3 regions of the Erwinia sp. HDF1-3R genome follow, and region 1 is predicted to be linked to each of the others. Evidence: predicted binding sites of a transcription regulator. Region 1 holds the regulator's gene; each other region holds the start of a gene.
The links. Region 1 encodes PurR, which represses purine synthesis genes. Its sites were predicted from a motif close to CANGCAAACGTTTGCNTG; they were not measured.

Region 1 (2,205 bases):
GCTACTTCATTCAGGAGGGGCGGAGCGTAATCAAAAAAATGCTTGCCACCCGGCGTCAGTGCCAGCAGGTAGCAAACGGCTGGCGCGGGCAGCTAAATATCGCCGTAGACAGGATAGTGAAACCCCAGCGCACCCGGCAGCTGGTTGTCGATTTCTACCGTCATTTCCCGGATATGGAATTACACCTTTCCCCGGAGGTGTTTAATGGCGTGTGGGATGCGCTGGCGGATGGCCGGGTAGATGTGGCGATTGGCGCAACTCAGGCAATACCCGTTGGCGGGCGCTTTGCCTTTCGCAATATGGGCGCGCTGAACTGGCGCTGTGTGGTTAGCGCCCGCCATCCTTTGACAGAAATCTCAGGACCGGTCAGCGAGGAAGCCATCCGCGAATGGCCCTCTCTGACGCTGGAAGACACGTCCCGCGCGCTGCCCAAACGCACTACCTGGACGCTGGATAATCAGCGTCGGCTGGTGGTGCCCGATTGGGAAAGCGCTGCGGACTGCCTGCTGGCCGGGCTTTGCGTCGGAATGGTGCCAGGACATTTTGCCCGTCCGCTGCTGAGCAGCGGCGCACTGACGGAACTTGTGCTCACCGCGACATTTCCCGACAGCCCCTGCTGCGTCAGCTGGTCGCAGCAGCAGGCCAGCCCCGCGCTGGGCTGGCTGCTCGACTATCTTGGCGACACCGGGACGCTCAATAATGAGTGGCTGAACGAGGGGGCAGAGGAGTGAGCAGGCGGCTAATGGCGTTAGCGGCGATAGTCTACAAAGGGACCATCCGCCACTGAACGACGCTCGATCAGGCTGGGATGAACTTCAATCGTCTGTGGCTCCTCACGCTTGCTGGTAATACGATCCAGCAGCATTTCAAAGGCCGTTTCGCCCAGCCTCTCTTTTGGCTGGTGAACGGTGGTCAGGGCAGGGGTGAAGTAGCGCGCGTTGCGCACGTTATCATAGCCGATGACCGAGATATCCTGGGGTACGCGCAGACCCATCTCATCAGCGGCACAAATCGCCCCCATCGCCATAATATCGCCGCCGCAGAATACGGCGGTAGGACGCTGCTTCTGGGATAAAATTTGCTGCATGGCACGATAGCCAGATTCGGGTTCGAAATCACCCTGTACCCGCCACTCATCGCGCAGGGTGATCCCCGCTTCGGATAGCGCCTTTAGAAAACCGGCATGACGGCCACCGCCGGTGTTACGTTCCAGCTGACCGGGAATGACGCCAATATCGCGATGGCCGCGCTCAATCAGATAGCGGCCTGCCAGATAACCCCCCTCAAAGGCGTTATCCAGCACCGTATCCGTAAAATCACCGCGTGACTCGCTCCAGTCCATGACGACCATAGGAATATTTCGGTTATCTTCAAGCATCTGGATCAGTTCATCAGGATACTCGGAGCACATCACCAGCAGGCCATCGACGCGCTTTTGCGCCATCATTGACAGATACGCCTGCTGTTTGACCAGATCGTTGTGCGCATTGCCCAGAATCAGGGTGTAACCGCTGGCAAAGCAGCTGTTCTCCACGGCTTCAATAATCTCGGCAAAGTAGGGCGCCTCGCTGGACGTTGCCAGCAGGCCGATGGTCCGGGTGTGATTAACCTTGAGACTGCGGGCGACGGCACTTGGCGAATAATGCAGTTCGCGGATGGCAGTCCATACTGCTTCCCGCGTGGCTTCGGCCACAAAGCGCGTTTTATTAATGACGTGGGACACCGTGGTGGTCGACACCCCGGCGCGTTTAGCCACATCTTTGATTGTTGCCATGAAATTACTACTCCTGCACTTACCGCAACATGCTGATAAGTATATTGTTAAACGATTGCCTGAAACGGCAAAATCCGTCGCCGTTTTTTATGAATATTCGGTGGCGTCAGTAAGGAAAAGGGGGCAGTCAGCCAGGCCTGTTGCGTCGGTTGCAGACCGCGAACGCAACCCGTTGCGCAACGAAATGGAATTCTAACAAGGCTGAGCAGAGAAAACGAGATTTTTACCGCCGGGTGTGGGAAAATTGATGGCGACACAAACTGTAAGGGTATAAAGGAGTTTCTGTGGACACCGATCTGAAATTGTCTCTGCTGACCACCGGTAGTGCGCTGTTAATGATTATTATTTTCAGCTTTACCGCCGTCATGCACTAAAAAAAACAGGCCGATCGTCAGATCGGCCTGTTTTTTACTTTAGCGATATCGTGCCGC
Region 2 (2,205 bases), 1.3 Mb from region 1:
CAGCGAAGCGGCTCAGGATATTGGCATTGTGTTTGCCGCCAACTTTAGCGTTGGCGTTAACCTGGTCTTAAAGCTGCTGGAAAAGGCGGCAAAAGTGATGGGCGACTATGCCGACATCGAGATTGTGGAAGCCCACCACCGGCACAAAGTGGATGCCCCATCAGGGACAGCGCTGGCGATGGGTGAGGCGATCGCCGATGCCATGGAGTGGGATTTAGACCAGCACGCCGTTTATGCCCGGGAAGGGCACACCGGAGAGCGTAAGGCTCAAACGATTGGCTTCGCCACCGTACGCGCCGGTGACATTGTAGGTGAGCATACGGCGATGTTTGCCGATATTGGCGAACGCGTGGAGATAACCCATAAGGCTTCAAGTCGGATGACCTTTGCTAAAGGCGCAGTACGCGCTTCTATCTGGTTAAGTTCGCAGAAAAATGGGCTTTTTGATATGAAAAATGTGCTTAATCTTGACGATATTTGAAGGTGTAGCTCTCATTTTTCAGGGTTAATGAGTGTAATATATTGATTTAAAGGAGGTAATAATGCCTCCTTTTTTTTAATGTGAAAAAAGTGTTTTTACCAGTATTATCTCTTTAGCTGATTATTTATCTGTGTTTAGTCGTTTTTATTCTCCTCTGTAATGCTATTTTTGACCATTTGGTCCACTTTTTAGTGCGGCTAAGAGCATTCTGATCATTTCCCTCACAGGCAATCGGTTTTTTAGCCTGGATATCTGCTGTTTTCAGGCGTAACTAACGCTTTTACCCCCCAGTCGGATAAAAAACCATGAAAAATCGGGTTCCAGGGTGGACAATGGCCGGGGCGATCATTAGAATGCGCGCAATTTGCCAAAATCGGACGGTCAGACGGTTTTGCATTGATTTTAAGGTTCGTAATGAATTAATATGCAAATAATATGACTGTTTATTCCCTGGAGGGTGTTTTGATTAAGTCAGCGCTATTGGTTCTCGAAGACGGAACCCAATTCCATGGTCGTGCCATCGGGGCCACAGGATCGGCTGTGGGAGAAGTCGTTTTCAACACCTCAATGACCGGTTATCAAGAAATCCTCACTGATCCTTCCTACTCCCGCCAGATTGTTACCCTTACCTATCCTCATATCGGCAATGTCGGCACTAACGCCGCGGATGAAGAGTCCTCTAAGGTTCAGGCGCAGGGGCTGGTGATTCGCGATTTGCCGCTGATAGCGAGCAACTTTCGTAATGAAGAAGGTCTCTCTGCATACCTAAAGCGTCATAACATTGTCGCTATTGCCGATATTGATACGCGCAAGCTAACGCGGTTGCTGCGCGAGAAAGGTGCACAGAATGGCTGCATCATCGCCGGTGATGCACCGGATGCGGCGCTGGCGCTGCAAAAAGCGCAGGCGTTTCCCGGTCTGAAAGGCATGGACCTGGCGAAAGAGGTCTCTACAGCTGAAACTTATAGCTGGCAACAGGGCAGCTGGACGCTCGACGGCCTGCCAGCGGCGAAAAGCGGTGACGAACTGCCGTTCCACGTGGTCGCCTGTGACTACGGCGTTAAGCGCAGCATCCTGCGGATGCTGGTCGATCGCGGCTGTCGGCTGACGGTCGTCCCGGCCCAGACCTCTGCGGAAGAGGTGTTAAAGCTCAATCCGGACGGTATTTTCCTGGCTAACGGCCCTGGCGATCCGGAGCCATGCGATTACGCTATCGCGGCGATTAAGCGCTTTCTGGAAACTGACGTGCCGGTATTCGGCATCTGTCTGGGTCACCAGCTGCTGGCGCTGGCGAGCGGGGCAAAAACGGTCAAAATGAAGCTGGGCCATCACGGTGGCAATCATCCGGTAAAAGACCTGGACAACAACAGGGTGATGATCACCGCGCAAAACCATGGTTTTGCCGTCGATGGCAGCAACCTGCCGGATAACCTGCGCGTGACCCATACCTCGCTTTTTGACCACACGGTGCAGGGGATTCATCGTACGGACAAAGCGGCCTTTAGTTTCCAGGGTCACCCTGAAGCCAGCCCGGGTCCGCATGATGCCGCCCCGCTGTTCGATCACTTTATCGAACTGATCGAAGCCTACCGTTCAAACGCGAAATAATCAGGAGCGAGAAAATGCCAAAACGTACCGACATAAAAAGTATCCTGATCCTTGGCGCAGGTCCGATCGTCATCGGACAGGCCTGTGAGTTCGACTACTCAGGCGCTCAGGCCTGT
Region 3 (2,205 bases), 1.1 Mb from region 1:
GCTGGTGCTGTTAGGTTTCCTGCACGGTACGCTCTTGTGGGACGGCGATATCCTTTTCGACTACGGGCTGATTGGGCTGGTGGTCTGGCGGATGATCCGCGATGTCTCCTCCAGCCGTCAGCTCTTCAATACCGGCGTAATGCTCTATCTGGTTGGCAGCTGTGCGCTTGTCGTGCTGGGGCTGGGAGCCTCTGTGCATCCCAACAGTAGCTGGCTCCCGGGCTTTGCCGACGTGCAGTACGAAACCTTCTGGAAGACCCAGGGGGGCTGGCCTGCGATTCAGAACCGGCTCGATCTCTTCTCATCCGGGCTGATGGCGCTGGCGGTGCAGTATGGCTGGCAGCTGGCCGGGTTGATGATGGTCGGCAGCGCCCTGATGCGCAGCGGCTGGCTGAAAGGCAGCTATAGCCTGGCACATTATCGTCGCACCGCCGCGATCCTCATCTCGCTGGCCTGGCTGATTGAGCTTCCCGCTATCGCTTTACAGTGGGCTTCCGGCTGGGAATTCCGCTGGTCCGGCTTTTTTCTGCAGGTTCCCCGTGAAATCAGCGCGCCGTTACAGGCAGTAGGGTACGCGGCGCTCTGTTTTGGCTACTGGCCCACATTGTCGCGCCTGAGGATAACCCGGGCAGTGAGCTGCGTGGGGCGTATGGCGCTAACCAACTATCTGCTGCAAACCCTGATATGCACCACCGTTTTTAACCGCCTGGGCTGGTTTAACCAATGGGATCGCTGGCAGCTGGTGGCGATGGTGCCTGCCGTCTGGCTGATCAACCTGTCGTTCTCCCTCTTCTGGCTGCGCCATTTCCGTCAGGGTCCGGTTGAATGGCTATGGCGCAGACTGACGCTGCTGAGCGGCGGGCGGCCCCTGACGACGGGCTATCCGGGAAAGGAGTAATGTCCGCATCGTCAGGAAGATGATGCCGCTCACAAAGGCAGGATAAAGCGTTGTAACCGTTTTCATCCCTGTGACGACTTTCACGTAGCCCCGCCGTTGATGCTGTAAGAATAGCCTCCAGTCAACCTGACATCTGGAAGGGCTATGCAACGACCATTCTCCCCGGGCAACTGCCCATGATGACCATTCGTGATGTCGCCCGCGCGGCGGGCGTCTCGGTGGCCACCGTCTCGCGCGTACTCAATAACAGCGCCATCGTCACGCAAAGCACCCGGGATGCGGTGTTAAAGGCGGTCGAGGGCCTCGGCTATCGACCCAATGCTAATGCTCAGGCGCTGGTTACCCAGGTCAGCGATACCCTTGGCGTTGTCGTGATGGACGTCTCCGATCCCTTCTTTGGTGCGCTGGTCAAGGCGGTGGATTCCGTTGCACAGCGCTGGCAAAAGCACGTGCTGATTAACAACTCCTATCATCAGGCAGACAAGGAGCGGCATGCCATTGAAGTACTGATCCGTCAGCGCTGTAACGCCCTGGTGGTGCATGCGAAGGCGCTTGAGAATGCAGAGCTGATTTCGCTGATGGACGAGGTGCCCGGCATGGTGCTGATCAATCGCGTGGTGCCGGGCTACGCACACCGCTGCGTCTGTCTGGATAACGTCAGCGGTGCGCTGATGGCCACCCGCATGCTGCATCAGCAGGGACATCAACGTATCGGTTATCTGGCCTCCAGCCACGGGATTGAAGATGTGCATCAGCGACGTGAGGGCTGGCGGCAGGGGCTTTTGGAGCAGGGCATTCTGCCGCCGGAAAACTGGATAGCCAGCGGTGAGCCGGATATGCAGGGGGGCGAAGCGGCAATGGTTGAGCTGCTTGGCCGCAACCTGCATCTGAGTGCGGTTTTTGCCTATAACGACAGCATGGCGGCAGGCGCGCTGGCCGCACTGAAGGATAACGGCATCCGGGTGCCGCAGGCGTTATCCCTGGTCGGCTTCGATGATATTCCCATTTCACGCTATACCGATCCGCAGTTAACGACGGTGCGCTACCCGATTATTTCTATGGCAAAGCTGGCGACAGAATTAGCACTCAGGGGCGCGGCTGGTGAGCTGGATGAAAGCGAACAGCACTGCTTTATGCCCACGCTGGTACGCCGTCATTCGGTAGCCTACTGCCAAAATGCGGAGCCGGTCACTAACTCAGGTGATTCCCTGGTGTAACCGTTTTCAATCTGTGAGTAAATTCACAGTTAATTAACATCCCATTCTCTATGATGGCTGCGACCTGACGGCAATGAAACATTATGTAAC

Region 2: carA (glutamine-hydrolyzing carbamoyl-phosphate synthase small subunit) is a predicted target of PurR. The motif match lies at 706-723, and genes of this name have one in related genera.
Region 3: galS (HTH-type transcriptional regulator GalS) is a predicted target of PurR. The motif match lies at 948-965, and genes of this name have one in related genera.

Annotation. Positions count from the first base shown of each region.
Region 1 is NZ_CP155071.1:2,176,685-2,178,889, forward strand. It holds gene punR (DNA-binding transcriptional activator PunR) at 1-731, shown strand, start outside; gene purR (HTH-type transcriptional repressor PurR) at 749-1,774, opposite strand; gene AAGR22_RS10040 (YnhF family membrane protein) at 2,059-2,148, shown strand.
Region 2 is NZ_CP155071.1:907,298-909,502, forward strand. It holds gene dapB (4-hydroxy-tetrahydrodipicolinate reductase) at 1-481, shown strand, start outside; gene carA (glutamine-hydrolyzing carbamoyl-phosphate synthase small subunit) at 917-2,089, shown strand; gene carB (carbamoyl-phosphate synthase large subunit) at 2,104-2,205, shown strand, end outside.
Region 3 is NZ_CP155071.1:3,249,479-3,251,683, reverse strand. It holds gene yeiB (DUF418 domain-containing protein YeiB) at 1-898, shown strand, start outside; gene galS (HTH-type transcriptional regulator GalS) at 1,075-2,115, shown strand.